Regions from separate parts of the Geobacillus sp. genome, predicted to be linked through region 1. Evidence: riboswitches for the same ligand, from Rfam matches in the RefSeq annotation. Region 1 holds a riboswitch; each other region holds the start of a gene.
The links. A riboswitch is a leader RNA that binds a small molecule or an ion and turns the genes downstream of it on or off. The one in region 1 is predicted to bind S-adenosylmethionine.

Region 1 (6,296 bases):
CGTGTTGCTGAAGCGGGAAAAGCAGCCCCTCACCGTCGGAGATGTGTTCCCAAACCCACCGCGGGAAAAAGAGCCGCAAACGGTCATTATGGACGGCATGATTTTGGATGAGCCACTCGCTACGATGGGGCTTAGCCGCGGCTGGCTGAAGGAACAGCTTGACAAACAAGGAGTGGCGATTGAAAATGTGTTTCACGCCCAAGTCGATTCATACGGACAGCTGACGATCGATTTGTACGATGATAAGATCCAAATTGCCGAGCCGCAGGAGAAAAAGCTGCTCTTGGCCGCGATGAAAAAAATGCAGGCTGATCTGGAGCTGTATGCGTTGCAGACGAATTCCGAAGAGGCGAAGGCGCTGTATGAACGAAACGCCGCAAAAATGGCAGAGCTTGTGCAAAAAGTCGAACCGCTCTTGCGAAACTGATGACACAGGAGTAAAAGACGATGGAAGACAAACGGATAAAAACGACGGATGAGGAAATTCAAGTCCAATTGAAACCAAACGACCGCTCCGAGCGGACGCGGACGACCGATGAGGAAATTTCGATTGAATTCATGTTTGACAGCCCGCAGCTGATGCGCCAGCCGAAAGACTACGACGAAACTGAATATTGACGGCTTCCGTTTCCACAATCAGCGATCCATAAGGAGCTGTCTGTTCATTCGCATGGCTGTCCGAGAAGGAAAGCTTCCTTCTCGGACAGCCTCTTTTTGTTGCCCTTCTTCTCTGGCGAGGCAAGGATGCCGCCCCGTCTTACTCCGGCAGGGACTGCAAAAAGGCGCGCACTTCTTCCGGCGTTTTCGCATCAGCGCTATGCAGATGGGCGATTTTTTCCCCGTTTCGGAACACAAGAAGACTTGGAATGCCAAGCACTTGGTACTTATCACTAATATCTAGAAACTGATCTCGGTCGATTTCGAACCAGTCGTACTGCCCGTAATCGCGGATGATGTCATCGATGAACATGTTCAGGCGCACGCAGTCTGGACACCAAGTTGTGTAAAACTTCATAATCGCTGGCTTATCGCCGGAAATGGCCGCCTCGAATTGCTCAACTGTTTCAATTTGTCTCACATTCGTTCCCTCCCTTTCATGTTGCCGTTCATCTTTACTTTACCATATGGCAAGGCAAAAAAAGAACGGGGACGCCTTCACCTCGGGCAGTCGTTTTTGCATACAACAGTAAGAAAGGAGGGGAAAGTGTGAGCAAAGAGTTGGAAAAAGCGCTCGAAAATTGGGTTGCGTCGCGCAAAGAAGGGCATGAAACGTTCATCCGCCTGTTTGAACAATGGGGAAAGGACTTTAACAAACAGCTGCAAGAAATCGAAAAATTGAACAATGGATTTTTAAAAAGTGTACAAGGCAACTTGGACTACATCGAGCAATGGTTTGCGAAGAAGGAGCGGGAATTTGCCGAGCTGTTCCGCCGATTTGGATGACAAAATGGCCTTTGCGCCCATACGCTCCGCTAAGCCGGTGAATACGATACAGTAAACGGAGAAGGAGGTGAACATTATAATGGGCTTCTGCGGTTATGGTTATCCTTACGGCTACGGCTATGGCGGTGGCTATGGCGGTGGCTATGGCGGTGGCTTTGTGCTGATTGTCGTGTTGTTCATTTTGTTGATTATTGTCGGCGCGGCATTTGTCGCCTAACGGAAAAAGCGAATGGGATACGGGCCGTTTCGGCGCCACGGAGCGGCTCGTATTTTTCTTTCCCTAATTTGATGCACGCCGAGGCGGGAGCATCATACGATATAGCAGGGAGAAGGAGGCAGAACGATGGATCAGCAATTTTTTAAAAACATCGAACAGAAAACAGGTGTCAATATGAAAGACGTTTTTGAGCTCGCCAACTCGCTGCAAAACGCCAATTTCAGCGATGAAAAAACGGTGCGCCAAGTGGTGAAGCGGGTGGCGCAAATTGCCAACCGGAAAGTGCCAAAAGAACTTGAGGACCAAATCGTCAAGGCGATCGTCCATAACGGCAAACAAATTGATTTGAACACGATCGCCAATATGTTGAACAACAAAAAGTAAGCAAAAGGGAGCTTGCGTGCGCACAGCTCCCTTTTGCTCTGCTTGGCTCAGGAGAGCGAAACGATGTTCGATGATCCCAAGCCTTGGATCAGTGTAGACGAGGCTGTTCTATGGCCATCATTCGAGTGATTTCACCATCGTGACATGTGGGATGCCGGCGTCCATAAAGACGCCGGAGACGGTCGTATAGCCGAGCTTTTGGTAAAACGGTTCTGCGTGCGTCTGGGCGTTCAGTTTCGCCGTTTTCGCCCCTTTTGTTTTCGCAAGCTGCTCCAACGCCTCCATCACCATCCGGCCGACGCCGCGGCCGCGGTAAGCCGGCAAAACGCAGATGCGCTCCGCTTTGCCAACCCCTTCATCGACCAGGCGAAACCGGCCGGCTGCGACTGCTTGTTCGCCATCGTATAGGACGAGATGGAACGATTCATGTTCAAATGCATCGATTTCTTCTTCTTCCGGCACGTTTTGCTCTTCGATGAATACAATCCGACGGACGCGCAACGCGTCTTCATACAACGCGCGGTCTTCCGTTGTTCCAATGGCGACGTTCATTCTCCCGTTTCCTTTCCTCCAACGATAAAGGTTTCATAGACAGTCCATGATCCGTTCTCGAGCTGGTAAAGAAGGTGGAACCGGTCGACCGTCTCTTCAAAATGGACGTTTTGCAGCCGCAGTTGGCTGTAGACGTCAGCGTATTCCGCATTCGGCAAATCGCGGCCAATTGTAATGTGCGGCACGAACACGAATTCCGGCTCCCCGGCAAACAAGCCGCTGTGCAGCTGCTCGTGCAACCGTTCCAGCACTTCGTTTGGCTCGACTTTCAAATAAATGATGTGGCTTGTCGGGTAAAACGAGCTGAATTTCGTCACTTTGATCGGAATTGGCTCCGTTTCCGCTGCGATGCGGCGCAGCTCTTTCGTCATTTCTTTGATTTGCTCCTCATCCGCCTCAAACGGGTATTTTAATGTAATGTGCGGCGGGATGAGGGCGTAATGGCTGTCGTACCGCTTCCGGTACGAGTTGGCGAAGTCTTGAATCCGCTTTGGCGGAAAAATGACAATGACGTACTTCATTCCGCTTTCCCTCCTTCAGATGGTTCGTTTGCCGTTATTTACAGCGACAAAATGGCCGATACCGCCCGGGGCACATCCGGCTGCCAATACGTCCATGCATGCCCGCCGGCAAATTCATGGTACGTGTAGGGAAACCGCTTTTCGATCAATAAGTCCCGTGCGGCCCGGTTCGGGGTGATAAAATCGCGTACATGGCCGTCCGTCGTTTTGACCGCCGTTTCTTCTGCGCCGACGGAATGGTAAAGGGAAAGAAGCGACGGGGCGCGGAACGCGCGGATGCGTTCGAGCACTGAGTCGTCAATGTAAGGAGACTGCATGGCGATTTTTCCAAATGTATGCGGATACAACAGACCGGCTAGAAGCGACACGGTTCCTCCCAGCGAATCGCCAATCAGCGCTCGTCCTTTGCCCATTTGATATGTCGGCAGCTCGCGATCCAAAAACGGCGCGAGCTCATGGGCCAAAAAGCGGATATAGGCTTCGTTTTTTCGACCGGCCGGGTGGTATTTCTCGTAGCGGTCGCTGACGTTCCGGTACGGGATGCCGACAACGATCGTTCGGTCGATCGTTCCTTCGTCCATGAGTGTCTCGATCACGGTTTTGATTTTTCCGTACATAAAATAATCCTTGCCGTCTTGCGCGATTAATAAAGAATATTTATGCAACGGAGAAAAATCGCTTGGCAAGTAGACAAGCAACCCGATTTCTTCTTGCAGCTCCCTGCTGTAAAGCGTATAATCGCGCATCGTTCCTGATGCTGTCGCCATGATCATCCTCCATGAAAGCGCAAGTTCACTTGTTATTGTAACATATTTAGGCAAAAAGATGTTAACGAAGGGCTCGAATTTTTCGTGAACTTGCCGAACATTGGTGCCGGCAAAAAAAATGACTTGCAAAAATGACCGGAATGCGTTACATTTTTTAATAAATTAACAATTAACAAAATTAAATACGCAGCGGTTCTTATCAAGAGAAGCGGAGGGAACTGGCCCAATGAAGCTTCAGCAACCAGCCGCCCGACGGCCAGGTGCTAAATCCAGCGAATTGAGCATTCAATTCGGCAGATAAGAAGAAGCATGACCATGTTCGTATGGAAAAGTCTTCTTCTTAGAAGACTTTTTTTATTTACTCAAGCGGCCGCTCCCTCAACCGAGAGGCGTCGAGGATCAAGGCCCTCGGCTGCTGCTTGACCAACAGCGGCGCTTCGTTGGGCGTTAAGTGGTTGGCCGTTGATCCATGATGGAATTTTCAACAGAAGGAGAGAGATGAGGTGGATAAACTAGAAACGTTGTTAGCGCAAATTGGCAACCGGAGCGAAACGGTGACGGGGACGGTCAACCCGCCAGTTTATTTTTCCACCGCCTACCGTCATGCCGGCATCGGGGAGTCGACCGGGTTTGACTATATCCGCACCGGCAACCCGACGCGCAAAATCGTCGAAGAAGCGATCGCGAGACTGGAAGGCGGCGACCAAGGCTATGCGTTCAGCTCCGGCATGGCCGCCATTCAGACAGTGCTCGCCTTGTTTGAGAGCGGAGACGAGTTTCTCGTATCGGCCGACCTTTACGGCGGGACGTACCGCCTGTTTGAGCGCGGCTGGCGCAAGTACGGTCTCGGCTTTCATTACGTCGATTTTGCTGATCTCGCTGCGGTGGAAGCGTGTATCACCGAAAAAACGAAAGCGATTTTCCTGGAAACACCGACGAACCCGCTTATGCATGAGACCGATATCCGCGCCGTCTCCGAATTCGCCAAACGGCATGGGCTGCTGCTGATCGTCGATAACACGTTTTACACGCCGGTGCTCCAACGCCCAATCGAACAAGGCGCCGATATTGTCATCCACAGCGCCACGAAATACTTAGGCGGCCATAACGACGTGTTGGCTGGCCTTGTCGTCGCCAAGGGCGAGGAGCTCTGTCAACGCCTGACCGAGTATCAGAACGCCATCGGCGCGGTGTTGTCGCCGTTTGATTCGTGGCTGTTGATTCGCGGGATGAAAACGCTGGCGCTAAGGATGCGCCAGCATGAAGAAAACGCCAAGCGCATCAGCGCCTTTTTGCGCGAACATGAAGATGTCACTGATGTGCTGTATCCGGGGAGAGGCGGGATGCTGTCGTTCCGGATTGCCGATGAAAAGTGGGTGAACGGGTTTTTAAAAAGCTTGCGCCTCATTACATTCGCGGAAAGCCTGGGCGGAGTCGAAAGCTTTATTACGTACCCAGCGACGCAGACGCATGCGGACATTCCTGAGGAAATCCGCATCCAAAACGGTATTTGCAACCGGCTGCTCCGCTTCTCGGTCGGCATCGAACATGCGGATGATTTAATCGCCGACTTGGCGCAAGCGTTCAAACACATGAAAGAGGTGTAAGCGATGGAACGGGAATGGTCGTTTTCAACGAAACTGCTCCATAATGAATGGAAAGTCGATCGCCACACGGGAGCGGTGAGCGTGCCGATCCAGCACGCCTCCACGTTCCATCAGTTCGATTTCGCCACGTTCGGCAAATACGACTACAGCCGCTCCGGCAACCCGACGCGCGAGGCGCTTGAGGAAACGATCGCGGCGTTAGAAGGCGGAACGCGCGGATTCGCCTTCGCTTCTGGCATGGCGGCCATTTCGACGGCGTTTTTGCTCTTGTCCCGAGGCGACCACGTCCTCGTGACCGAAGACGTCTACGGCGGCACGTACCGGATGATCACGGAAGTGTTGACCCGCTTTGGCATCGAGCATACGTTTGTCGATATGACAGATTTAAACACAGTAGCGGAAAACATTCGTCCGAACACGAAAGTCATTTATATGGAAACGCCGTCCAATCCGCTGTTAAAAGTGACCGATATTCAAGGCGTCGTCAAGTTGGCGAAGGCGCATGGCTGTTTGACATTCTTGGATAATACGTTCATGACGCCGGCGTTGCAGCGGCCGCTTGACCTTGGCGTCGATATTGTCCTTCACAGCGCCACGAAATTTTTAGCCGGCCATAGCGACGTCGTCGCCGGATTGGCCGTGGTGAAAGATGAAGAGTTGGGAAAAGAGCTGTACAAACTGCAAAACGCGTTTGGTGCCGTTCTTGGCGTCCAAGATGCGTGGCTTGTGCTGCGGGGATTAAAAACGCTCCACGTTCGGCTGAAGCAGTCGTCCGAATCCGCCCTGGCCATCGCTGAGTATTTGG
Region 2 (6,296 bases), on a different contig from region 1:
CGATGTGAAAAAAAATGTGCGCAAATATATTGAAAAAATTACCAACATACTATATATTGAATATAGATAACGTTTTCATGGCTATTTTTTTACCAAAAAATGAATGATGATTCATTCAGTGATGTGAGGGGGAACCGAAATGGCAAAACGCATTCGGCGCGCTGCGGTGCTTGGGTTCGGCGTCATGGGTTCGGGCATTGCCGCCCATTTGGCGAACGTCGGCATTCCGACGCTGCTGTTGGATATCATGCCGCGGGAATTGACGAAAGAGGAAGAAGCAAAAGGTTGGACGCTCGAGCATAAACAAGTGCGCAACCGCCTCGCCAATCAGGCGCTGGAGCGGATGAAAAAGCAAAAGCCGGCGCCGCTGATGGCTCAAGACAATCTGGCGCTCATTGAAACCGGCAACTTTGAAGACGATTTCCATCGGCTGGCGGATATTGATTGGATCATTGAAGTCGTCGTCGAAAACTTGGATGTCAAACGAAGCGTTTTCGCCCGCGTTGACGAGGTGCGGACGCCGGGGACGATCGTCAGCTCGAACACATCCGGCATCTCGATCGCCGCGATGGCGGAGGGGCGTTCGGATGATTTCAAAAAACACTTTTTAGGCACGCATTTCTTCAATCCGCCGCGCTATTTGAAGCTGCTTGAAATCATCCCGACGGAGCATACCGATCCGGATGTGGTCGCCTATATGAAATTGAGGCGCATGCGAAAGAAACGCTTGTCGCCGTCGAACAAGGTGACACGCTGCGGATGATGCTCGCCGCTCTCCGCCGGTTGACGCGCCATACGCCGATCAATGTGATCGCGAAAAAACGCGAGGCGGCTGCCGCCCTCATTGAAGCGGAACGGTATATTGTGTGATAATGGGAAGTGCCAGGCGTTTGCCTGGTGCTTCTTTTTCCATGAATTCCAAGCCGTCGAATGAAAGGGAGGAATGCGGATGGCGCTGACGCTCTACTGGTATCCAAAATGCGGAACGTGCCGGAAGGCGAAGCGTTGGCTCGATGAACACGGCATTGAGGTGCAAACGGTGCATTTGGTCGACGAGCCGCTGACGAAAGAACAGCTCGCCGACTTGCATCGAAAAAGCGGGCTGCCGCTCAAAAAATTTTTCAATACAAGCGGCATGAAATACCGCGAACTCGGATTGAAAGACAAGCTCGATGGCGCCTCGGAAGACGAGATGCTCACGTGGCTCGCCTCGGACGGCATGCTCGTCAAGCGGCCGATTTTAACGGACGGCGAGCGGGTCGTGGTCGGATTCCGCGAACAAGACTACGAATCGTGTTTTGCCGGGCGCGTTTCGACGGAAACATAAAAAATTTGGCCGAAATGAAATGAATTCAGTGAGTTTTGGCGAAAAATCGGTTATGATGAAAAAGAACACAACTTGCCGCACTGGAGGGATTTAATGAACACGCCGAAAGAACTCCGTTATTCGAAAGAGCATGAGTGGGTGCGCGTCGAAGGGGATAAAGTGCGCATCGGCATCACCGATTTCGCCCAATCGGAGCTGGGCGACATCGTGTTTGTCGAGCTGCCGGAAGTCGGCGCGGAACTGACAGCGAACGAGCCGTTCGGCAGCGTTGAGTCGGTGAAAACCGTCTCGGAATTGTATGCGCCGATCAGCGGCACGGTCGTCGAAGTGAACGAAGCGTTGAACGACAATCCGGAATATGTGAACGAATCACCGTATGAAAAAGCATGGATGATCGTTATTGAGCCGAAAGACTTAAGTGAAGTGGACAACTTGTTGACGGCCGAACAATACGAAGCGATGATCAACGAAGGATAAACGTTCCTGCAAAGTTCGCTTCGAACCGGGCCCCCTATACATACCGGAATGTGATGAAAAAGGGGTGCTCGTGATGGTGTTGCAAACGAAGCAACTGGATGTCACGGACCGGGTCACCGGCAAATGGAACGGCCGCACGATCGAACTGTACGAGGGAGGCGAGCTCATCGGCCGCCTTCCGCTTCCTGCGGCTGTAGCGTGGAAAAACGGATAAAGCGAACAAATGGGAAAATTTGAAAATGGGTCACCGCTACCGTTGAACCGGATCAAAAATATGTCGACTGCGACGGGGAGGCGGGCTGGTGTTAGGAGGCAACGGCGGATGGCCGTTGCTTTTCTGTTGCCATACAATATTGTATCCTCATTCACGTTAGGTGGGTCGGACATGCGACAGGTGGAAAAAGTGATTATTGTGGAAGGGCGGTCAGATAAGGAAAAAGTGGCGGCCGTGCTGAACGAGCCGGTTGTCATCATTTGCACGAACGGCACGATCAGCGATGCGCGCCTTGAGGAGCTGGCCGATGAACTCGAAGGGCGGGATGTGTACGTGCTCGCCGATGCCGACGAGGCGGGGGAAAAATTGCGCCGGCAGTTCCGCCGGGTGTTTCCGGAAGCAGGGCATATTTACATTGACCGGGCGTATCGCGAAGTGGCCGCCGCCCCGATCTGGCATTTGGCGCATGTGCTGCTGCGCGCCCATTTTGACGTCCGTATCGAATCGTTCATGAGAGGAAGAGGCGAGTGAACACAATCGGTCGAAACGATATTAAGCGAATGGTGGAAGGGGAGCCGCTTCTCGCTCTTTCGTTGTATACCCCACTGTGCGGCACGTGCCAGTTGGCGAGGCGCATGCTTGTTGTCCTAGAACAATTGTTTCCGGACATACCGTTTTGCGAAACGGACATCAACTACATCCCCGAGCAGGCGGCGGCGTGGAAAATTGAAAGCGTTCCGTGCTTGCTTCTTTTCGCCGGCGGAGAGATCATCGGCAAATGGTATGCGTTCCATTCGGTCCCTTATTTGTACGAAGCAATCCGCGCCCGTTTGCCGCGTTGACGATCCGCCATTTTTTGACGCCGTTTGACACATTTCATGGGAAATGACAAAAACGGCGTTGGTTCGCCACGGCGGCTGTCGAGATTTTTGTAAAGGATTCTCCCCCTTCGGCATGGAAATAAAAGGACAAAGGAGATGGGGGGAGGATGCTCAATGGAAATGTGCGAGTTGGTAGGACAGTTTATGGAACGGATGCAAACGTTGCGCCATTTGTTGCCGATTTTGCCGGATGAGCAGCTGTATGTTCGCTTTGAAAGCGAGGAAGAGACCGCCATGGTGGCGCTCGGCAAGGAGCTTACTGCCGGAAGGGAACCTGATGAACGGAACGTCTTGACGGTGCACGGCTCCAAAAAAGCACTTTGCTCGCTTTTAGACGGCGAGCTGAAGCTGCAGCAGCTCGTCCGGCTGCGCGAAGTGCATGTATCGGGAAGCTTTCGTCATCTGTTGCTGCTTGAGTCGCTCCTCCATTTGGCTAAGCCATATCGGCATGTTGGGTGAAATTTTTATTGACAATGTTCGACACAAGGTGATACAATCACAGTTGTAGTCAATCGAATAGGCGATTGTTGCGCTCTTATCAAGAGAGGTGGAGGGATGTGCCCAATGAAGCCCGGCAACCGTCAGCGCGTGCGCTGAAAAGGTGCCAATTCACACAAAGCGGCCTGCTTTGAGAGATAAGAGACGGAATGGTGCACAATACCTTTCTGTTCTCTGCGGGCAGAAAGGTTTTCTTTTTGCGCTCCGCCGCCTTGGGGAGGAAGGTGAAACGATGATTACACTCGAACATGTGACAAAGATCTATCAAGCGGCTAACGGCTCGGTCACGGCCGTCGACAATGTGTCGCTTGAGATTCGCGAAGGGGAAATTTTCGGCATTATCGGCTACAGCGGCGCGGGGAAAAGTACGCTCATCCGCTTGCTCAATGGGCTCGAGAAGCCGACGGGTGGCCGGGTGGTCGTCGCCGGCCGCGACATGGGGCGCATCAAAGGGCGGGAGCTGCGCAAGGCGCGTCAAGAGATCGGGATGATTTTCCAACATTTCAACTTGCTTTGGTCGCGCACAGTGCGGGAAAACATTGCGTTTCCGCTCGAGATTGCGGGTGTTCCGAAAGCGGAGCGGCAAAAACGGGTCGATGAATTGATCGAGCTCGTCGGGCTCACGGGGCGGGAAGAGGCGTATCCGTCGCAGTTGAGCGGCGGGCAAAAGCAGCGTGTCGGCATTGCCCGGGCGCTCGCCAACAACCCGAAAGTGCTGCTTTGCGACGAGGCGACATCGGCGTTGGACCCGCAGACGACCGATGCGATTTTGGACTTGCTCGTTGACATCAACAAGCGGCTCGGGCTGACGATCGTGCTGATCACCCATGAAATGCACGTCATCCGCAAAATTTGCGACCGCGTCGCCGTGATGGAAAACGGCAAAATCGTTGAGCAAGGCGACGTGTTGCACGTGTTCCGCAACCCGCAGCAGCCGATCACGAAGCGGTTCGTCAAGCAGCTCGTCGAGCCGGAAGAGACGGAAGAGGCGATTTCCCATTTGTTTGGCCAATACCCGAGCGGGCTGATCGCGCAGCTGACGTTTGTCGGCGCGGCGGCCGGCCAGCCGCTCATCAGCCAGGTCGTGCGGCAATTTGCCGTCGATATGAATATTTTGCAAGGGAAAATTTCGCAAACCCATCAAGGCGCTTATGGGGTGCTGTTTGTGCACATCAATGGGGCGGCGGATGAAATTGACCGGGCGCTTGGCTACATTCAAAGCCAGCAGGTGGCGGTGGAGGTGATTCACGATGCTCGCTAACCTCCTGCCGAACGTCCAATGGGAGACGATGTGGGCGGCGACGGTCGAGACGCTGTATATGACGGGAGTGGCGGTGGCGGCCACTTTCGTTCTCGGAATCGTTCTTGGCTTGCTTCTATTTTTGACAGCGAAGGGCAACCTATGGGAAAACCGGTTTGTCAATACCGTGATTGCGGCGTTTGTGAACATTTTCCGCTCCATTCCGTTTATTATTTTGATCATTTTGCTCATTCCGTTTACCACCTGGCTCGTCGGGACGATGCTTGGCGCCAATGCGGCGCTGCCGGCTTTGGTGATTGGGGCCGCGCCGTTTTACGCCCGCATGGTGGAGATTGCCCTTCGCGAAATTGATAAAGGCGTCATCGAAGCAGCCCAAGCGATGGGCGCCTCAACGTGGACGATCATTTGGAAAGTGTTGCTGCCGGAGTCATTGCCGGCGCTTGTCTCCGGCATTACGGTGACGGCGGTGTCGCTCGTCAGCTATACAGCGATGGCTGGAGCCATCGGCGCCGGCGGGCTTGGGAACTTGGCGTATTTGGAAGGGTTCCATCGCAACCATAACGATGTGACATTTGTCGCAACCGTATTGGTGTTGGTCATTGTATTTATCATTCAGCTGATCGGTGACTTTGTCACTTCGAAAATCGATAAACGATAAAGGGGGAAACAACTGATGAAGAAATGGTTGGGTGTGTTGCTCGCCGCCATTCTCGTGCTCGCTTTGGCGGCATGCGGCGGCAACAATAACGACAGCGCGGAAGGCGGCAAAGACGGCAAATTGGTGAAGTTGAAAGTCGGTGCGTCGAACGTGCCGCATGCGGAAATTTTGGAAAAAGCGAAACCGATTTTGAAAGAAAAAGGCATCGACTTGGAGATCATTACGTTCCAAGATTACATCTTGCCGAACAAAGCGCTGGCTGAGAAGCAAATCGACGCCAACTATTTCCAACACATTCCGTATTTGAAATCGCAAAAGAAAGAGTACGGCTATGATTTCGTCAATGCCGGCAGCATTCATATCGAGCCGATCGGCTTATACTCGAAAAAATACAAAAGCATTGAAGAACTGCCGGACGGCGCGACGATCATCATGAGCAACTCGGTCGCCGACCATGGCCGCATTTTGTCGATGCTGCAAGAAAAGGGGCTCATTAAGCTGAAACCGGGCATCGATAAAACGAAAGCGACGGTCAACGACATCGTCGAAAACCCGAAACATTTGAAATTTAAAGCGGACGTCGATGCTGGACTTCTGCCGCAAATTTACAAAAACGGCGAAGGCGATGCGGTTTTGATCAACGCCAACTATGCGCTTGACGCCGGTTTGGACCCGGCGAAAGACCCGATCGCCGTGGAGTCGCCGAAAAACAATCCGTATGTGAACATTGTGGCGGTGCGCAAAGGCGATGAAAACCGGAAAGAAATCAAAACGCTTGTCGAAGTGCTGCAATCGAAAGAAATCCAAGATTTCATCAAAGAAAAATACCACGGCGCCGTCATTCCAGCGGCGACAAACAATCAATAACGGAAGCGAATCGCTTCCGTTATTTTTTGCACAAAAAAGAGCCGCCCGAAAGTTCAAAACCGTTTTGGATGGAGAGACGCCGCGGCCGGTCTGTTTTCCCGCGCTTCATCGGT
Region 3 (6,296 bases), on a different contig from region 1:
AGCCGTTCCGCCAACCACAACTTATTTAGTCTAGCCAAAAGGCAGACAGGTTATACGAGATGCCTAAAATCGGGCACCTCTGCTTTCCTATTGCCTTTTTTGGCCATTTTCAGTATACCCTCACGGATCAGGAGCGTATACCGCACTCACCAAGTGGTGGGGATTTTCACGGAAACGCAATGGATGACAGAAAGGATGTTCGAGATGAAGCCAATTACCAACTTGCATGACGTCATTGCCGGAAAAAGCGCGCCGCCCCCATGCGACGAAACTCTCGGCGTCCGCCTGACGGAAGCCCGAGACGGCTATGCGAAAGGCGTATGGACGATCAGCGAATCGCTGCTCAACGGCAACGGGGTGATTATGGGCGGGTTCGTCAGGGCGGCGGCGGACATTCTCATGGCGTATGCGGTGACGACCTTGCTTCGCGATGACCAAATGCACGCCTCCATCAACTTGCAGACGACGTTTCACCGCCCAGCGGCGGCTGGAGAAGGCGAAATCGAGGCGCGGGTGGAAAAGTTCGGGAAAACCGTCGCCTATGTAACCGCCATCGTGCGGCAAAACGGCAAAGAGGTGGCGAGCGCCACGTCGTCGGTGCTGATCATGGACAAACCGTGAAGGTGATGGATCTCCAAAAGGCGTTTTTGCGCATGCTCGTTCTCCTTGGATTCGACGAGTCCAAACAGCAGCTGCTGTTGTTGTTTTGAAACGCATGGAAAGCGATGATCAGAGGAATCCGAGAAAACCGGTGAAAAACGATGATGTTCGCCAAATCGGTGGTTTTGTTGAAAAAGGAGAACCAATTTCACAAGGTTTCCCCACTTGAGAAGAGGCGTTGTCGAGTTGCCTTTTTCATGACATCATCAGTCCTCAATGGCGAAACGAGGTGAGGCGCAGCCGTTTTCGACCAGTTGCCAAGCGCCGGAGAAAGCGCTGTCAAAAACAGCCGCTCTCCGGCGCCTTTCGTTGCTTGTTACCCACGGACAAACGTTTTCGGCATGACGACCGCGACGACTTGCCCGCGGGCGCACAGTTCGCCGTTGGCGAACACTTCGGTGTCCACTTTCCATTTTTTCGGATGAATATCCGTCACAGTGCCGACGGCGACAAGCGGCACGCCATGCGGCGTCGGCTTGACGAAATCGACGTGAAGCGACGCAGTGACAAAGCGCGGCGGCGTTTCCCCGCTCCCTGGTTCATGGCCGTTTTTCCGATGCAAGGCAAGCGCCGCTGAACCGGTGCCGTGGCAATCAATGAGCGAGGCGATCAGCCCGCCGTACACAAACCCTGGAATCGCCGTATGTTCCGGACGCGGCGTATACACCGTCACCGTTTTGTCGCCCCGCCACCCGGTGCGGAAATGGTGGCCTTGTTCATTCAGACGCCCGCAGCCGTAGCACCAGGCGAATTCATCAGGGTAGTCGTCTTGAATCGCGTGCACGATCATTTCTTCCACGTCATCCTCCCCCTCTCTTTTTCTAGTATACCATTGAATCGAGAAGACGACGACTCCTACATGGACAGTTGTTGTCTAGCGGCAGGCAAGGCCATACGAAGAAAAATAGAACGAAGCGCCAATCGCCAGACGGCAAATTCATAGGCGGCCCAAACAGCTGGCCGCCTAGCGTGACGCCATTTATCGAGCAGGCTCGTAAAACTCGATCCATTCGCCGTCCGGGCCAAGGAAAAATAAGTATTTCGCCCCGTTTGGGAGCGTTGTAATTTCATCCCACACTAGCGGGACGCCGAGCGACTAAAGCCGTTCTTTCTCCTGCTCAATGCCTTCGACCGTAAACGCCACGTGGTGCACTTTTCCTTCCGTCGGCAAATCCGGATTGTATCCTTCGATCAGCTCGACAATGATCGAGCCGTCAATCCCTAAAAACGCCAATTTCATCGTGCCGTTCGTATGAATCATTTCGTCGAGCAGCTCCAAGCCGACGACGTTTTGATAAAACGCTTTCGATGCCTCGATGTCTTTCACTTGAATGCCGACATGCTCAAATTTTTTGACTGCCATTCGTCCCTCTTCCTTTCTATGACTCCATTAACCATACTGCTTGTAAATACGGCGTCATCTGCATCGGGAAAATCCCTTTTTTCCCAAGCTCTGTCCATATGTAGCGGTCAAGGGCGTACGGTCCGTCCGCCTTCCATTCGTCCGCCTCACTGTTGGTCAACAACAACGAAAAGGCTGTTCCTTGCGCTTCCCCATACAAATGAACGTATCCGTCCCCACGGTCGACATGCACCGCCGCCTTAGAGTCAAACCGGATGAGCTCCGCCTGCACACAGCGCATGACACAAACGGCGAACGCAGCGGCAGGGAGATGAGCGGCCATGCAAGCACGGAGCGAAACCGCCTCCTCCACTGTTTCTCCTTCACCTCCCATCGACAAAAACCCCCTTCGCCTCGGAATGAGGCGAAAGGGGTCATGAGCCGTTCTTATCATCCAAAGCGAAACCGCTTTGCGGGTGTTAGCACCTTGCCTGCGGCAGGTTGCTGTGGGGTCATCAAGCCCGTTCTCTCGCCCACTCTTGATAAGACGTATGCAATTTATCTTCTATCTTATCGTACATCATCAAAGGCAACAATCGTCATTGTTCGACTTCCGGTTGCTCGGACGTGACGCCGACATCTTTCCACGTCAGTTTCGAGCTCGGGTCAACCGTAAAGTTGGCGACGCGGTTGTTGACGGCATAAATGGACAAACCATACAACGTCGGGATGACCGGAACTTCTTCGTTCATCAGCTGTTGCCATTCACTGTAAATTTTCCGGCGATACTCCTTGTCAAACGCCTGCTCGGAATGGCCTTTTTCCAGCAGCTCATCATTTTTCTCGTTCACCCAACGCGAGTAGTTGAACATGGCGTTGCGGCCGTACAATCCGTACGGGTCGACGTCCGTTCCAGTTGACCAAGCGGCGGCGTAGACATCCACTTTCGGATCGTCTTTTTCGACCATATCGTAGAAGGAGTTGAACTCCGCCAAGCGTCCGTCTACAAGCTGAACATCGAGACCCACATCTTTCCAGCATTGCATATAAAATTTGGCCAGCGGTTCAGCGATGTCCCCACCGCTCATCGCCAAGAAGTTGATCTTGAATTTTTTGCCGTTTGGATCTTCGCGGAGGCCATCGCCATCCACATCTTTATATCCCGCTTCATCCAGCAATTGTTTCGCTTTTTCCGGATTGTACGTATACCCTTTGATGGAACTGTCATGATAGCCCGGGAACGACGGCGGAATGAGCGTGTTCGCCGGGAAGCGCAAACCATGATACAGGCGGTCGGCCACCTCTTGGTTGTTGATGGCGTACGCCATGGCTTGGCGCAGTTTTTTGTTTTGGAATTTCGGATTGTCCATTACGTTTTCCTGCTTTTTCGCATCCCAATGGCCGAGTTTAAAGCCGATATAGCTGTACGACAAACCCACTCTACCGATAAACTGAATGTTTTTCGTCCCTTTCGCGTTCAAATATTGGTCAGTCGGGAACCCAGCGACGTCAATTTCGCCTTTTTTCAGCGCTTGCAGGACGACTTGCGGGCTGACGACTTTCAAAATGACGCCTTCCAAGTTCGGTTTGCCAGCCCAGTAGTCATCATTGCGAACAAACTCTACCGACTCGCCCGGAACGATTTTCTTCACTTTAAACGGACCGAACCCGATCGGGTTTTTCCGGATTTTATCCGATTTCGCCAAGTCTTTGATCGGAATGTCTTTCAAGTAATGCTTCGGCAGCGGATACGCCCAAATGCCAGTCAACACCGACGGATTGGCCTGTTTCCATGTGATCGTCAACGTCTTTTTGTCGATGACTTTAATGCCGGAAATTTTATCCGCTTTGCCGCTGTGATATTCTTCCATCCCGACGATCCCTTGGATGAGCGCATCGCCATAGCGGACGCCGGTGTAATCTTTATGGCCGATGACCAAATACGCATACTCCAAGTCTTCAGCGGTCACCGGCTGGCCGTCATGCCAATTCACATTGTCTTTAATATGGATTGTCATCGTCTTTTTATCATCCGACAACTCATACGTGGCAGCCCCATCATTTGTAATTTCATAGTCACCGTTCGTCCGGAAAAGCGACTCGTCAAAAAATTGCAAAATCTCTGCGTCGGGCGCTCCGGTGTAGAATGCAGAGCTGAGCATCCCTTCAAACGGCGTATCGGACACAAGGCCGTATTTCAACACGCCGCCATCGATGATTTTCCCGTCGTTTTTCACCGTCATCGGGAATTTGCTGATGTCTTCCTTCTGAGCCGCCGGTTTTTCGTTATTGTTGCCCTTTCCGCTCGTTGTGTCGGATTTGCCCGTGCACCCGGCGAGCACGAGCAAGAGCGCGGCGAGAGCCGCCAGCCATTTTCTCTTCACATTTTCTTCCCCCTTATCCTAGTCGTTGTCTTGCATCAGCCGCACGTTTCAGCGCTTGGCCGATGAAATTTATGCACAGCATCATCACTAAAATAAGCAATGACGCAGGCAACCAAACCCACCATTTGTTTTGCAAAACATCCGGGTTGGTCGCATAGCTGACCAACGTCCCTAAGCTCGGCGTGCTCTCCGGCAGCCCGAAGCCAAGATACGTGAGCCCGGACTCGATGCCGATGTTGCCCGCCAAATTTAACGTCAAATTGACGATAATGATCGAGCTGAGGTTGGGCAAAATTTGAAAAATAATGATTTTCCAATCTGGCGTGCCGAGCGTTTTTGACGCGCTGACATAATCCAGCTCGCGCTCGGTCAGCGTTTTGGCGCGGATCAGCCGGGCTTTGCCCGTCCACAAAAACGCGCTCATGATCAAAATGAACGTCAATACATTATATTTAGGCACAATGGCGACAAAAACAATAACGAGCATCAAAAACGGCAGAACGAGAATAAAATCGATGATGCGCATAATGACATTGCCAATCCAGCCGCCGAAATAGCCGGCCACCAATCCGACAATGAGGCCGATCGCCCCAGTGATGAGCGTAATGGCCAGCCCGATCGTAAACGAATTGCGGGCGCCGATGATGAGCTGGCCAAACACGTCGCGCCCTCCGTAGTCTGTGCCAAGCCAGTGTTCCGCTGACGGCGGAGAATAGATGGAAAGAAAATCCACTTTCACGATTTCCTCTTGATCCAAAAAGAGCGACACGCCATAGACGATCGACAAAAGGATTCCTAAAATGATGAGCGAACCAAGCGCGAGCCGATCCCGAACCACCTCCCGCCACATGATCGAAAAGGCGGAAGGGCTTTTCTCGATGTTCGCTCCGGCCGGCGTTGGGCCGCTGATTTCCGCTTTCATGTCAGCTGCCTTCCTCCTTCCCTACTCAATCTGGATGCGCGGGTCGACCGCACTCAAAATGATGTCCGACAACAGCGTGCCCACCAGCGTCGCCAGGCCGGAAATCATGACGAGCGCCGTCACGACGCTGTAATCCCGCTGCATAATCGACTGCAAAAACAGCTGGCCAAGCCCCGGATAGCTGTAGATCGACTCCAAAAACACGGAACCGCCGACAAGCCCGGTGATCTCATACCCTAAAAACGCCGCGATCGGCAAAAACGAATTGCGCAAAATATGGCGCCAATAGATGTGCCGCTCCGGCACGCCTTTCGCCCGCGCCGTTTTCACGAAATCTTTCACTTTCGTATCAACGATTTCGCTGCGCAAATATTGAAGCGTAACGACCGTGTTGATGAGCGCTCCCGACAACGCCGGAAGCATGAGATGGTTCAATTTGCTTAAATAGTAAGCGAGCGTCCTTTCCTCGACCTGAACGTCCACGCTGCCGCCGGTTGGAAACCAGCCAAGGTGAAAACCGAAAATAAACAGCATGATCAAAGCAAAAATGAACATCGGCGTGGCAAACCCGAGATAGCTGTAGCCGACGATCAGCTTATCAGCCCATGTATCTGTCCATCGCCCCGACACGATGCCAAGCGGAATGGCAATCAGGTACGTCAAAATTAAAATCGCCGCCGACAGCAACACCGTATTCCCGATCCGTCCGGCCAGCAGATCAGTGACCGGCTGCTGGTGGATATAGGAAAGGCCGAGATCCCCTTGCAGCATGTTTTTCACCCAACGGATGTATTGAATATGTACCGGATCATTCAAGCCAAGTTTTTCCCGCATTTCCTCAAGCGTCTGCGGATCCATTTTCGGGTTGGCCGCCAGCTGCCCCGTCAGCGCATCGCCCGGCATCGCCTTCGCCAGCAAGAAAATGAGGACGCTCAGCAAAAACAATTGCGGAATCATAATGAGGATTCGCCGTAAAATAAATTTCAGC

Region 2: linked by a shared signal. The riboswitch ahead of IKE44_RS12805 (methionine ABC transporter ATP-binding protein) and the one ahead of IKE44_RS11960 (methionine biosynthesis PLP-dependent protein) in region 1 are both predicted to bind S-adenosylmethionine.
Region 3: linked by a shared signal. The riboswitch ahead of IKE44_RS00600 (hypothetical protein) and the one ahead of IKE44_RS11960 (methionine biosynthesis PLP-dependent protein) in region 1 are both predicted to bind S-adenosylmethionine.

What each region holds. Positions count from the first base shown of each region.
Region 1 covers NZ_JAFWFM010000207.1:594-6,889, reverse strand. The annotation lists gene IKE44_RS12005 (DUF421 domain-containing protein) at 1-427, shown strand, start outside; gene IKE44_RS12000 (hypothetical protein) at 448-618, shown strand; gene IKE44_RS11995 (thioredoxin family protein) at 758-1,078, opposite strand; gene IKE44_RS11990 (hypothetical protein) at 1,207-1,443, shown strand; gene IKE44_RS11985 (YjcZ family sporulation protein) at 1,523-1,660, shown strand; gene spoVIF (sporulation-specific transcription regulator SpoVIF) at 1,787-2,044, shown strand; gene IKE44_RS11975 (GNAT family N-acetyltransferase) at 2,162-2,596, opposite strand; gene IKE44_RS11970 (YjcG family protein) at 2,593-3,117, opposite strand; gene IKE44_RS11965 (alpha/beta hydrolase) at 3,156-3,884, opposite strand; SAM riboswitch class I at 4,078-4,188, shown strand; gene IKE44_RS11960 (methionine biosynthesis PLP-dependent protein) at 4,388-5,491, shown strand; gene metC (cystathionine beta-lyase) at 5,495-6,296, shown strand, end outside.
Region 2 covers NZ_JAFWFM010000218.1:17,799-24,094, reverse strand. The annotation lists partial or broken gene IKE44_RS12840 (3-hydroxyacyl-CoA dehydrogenase family protein) at 140-706, shown strand; partial or broken gene IKE44_RS13805 (hypothetical protein) at 700-870, shown strand; gene IKE44_RS12835 (arsenate reductase family protein) at 950-1,327, shown strand; gene gcvH (glycine cleavage system protein GcvH) at 1,421-1,804, shown strand; gene IKE44_RS12825 (DUF2553 family protein) at 1,878-2,018, shown strand; gene IKE44_RS12820 (ribonuclease M5) at 2,190-2,549, shown strand; gene IKE44_RS12815 (thioredoxin family protein) at 2,546-2,860, shown strand; gene IKE44_RS12810 (hypothetical protein) at 3,014-3,358, shown strand; SAM riboswitch class I at 3,432-3,541, shown strand; gene IKE44_RS12805 (methionine ABC transporter ATP-binding protein) at 3,630-4,658, shown strand; gene IKE44_RS12800 (methionine ABC transporter permease) at 4,648-5,316, shown strand; gene IKE44_RS12795 (MetQ/NlpA family ABC transporter substrate-binding protein) at 5,332-6,183, shown strand; gene IKE44_RS12790 (hypothetical protein) at 6,289-6,296, opposite strand, start outside.
Region 3 covers NZ_JAFWFM010000009.1:2,316-8,611, reverse strand. The annotation lists partial or broken gene IKE44_RS00620 (IS110-like element ISGka2 family transposase) at 1-29, shown strand, start outside; gene IKE44_RS00615 (PaaI family thioesterase) at 205-621, shown strand; gene IKE44_RS00610 (PaaI family thioesterase) at 977-1,459, opposite strand; partial or broken gene IKE44_RS00605 (VOC family protein) at 1,640-2,023, opposite strand; gene IKE44_RS00600 (hypothetical protein) at 2,040-2,396, opposite strand; SAM riboswitch class I at 2,447-2,551, opposite strand; gene opp4A (oligopeptide ABC transporter substrate-binding protein) at 2,602-4,386, opposite strand; gene IKE44_RS00590 (ABC transporter permease) at 4,400-5,308, opposite strand; gene opp4B (oligopeptide ABC transporter permease) at 5,330-6,296, opposite strand, start outside.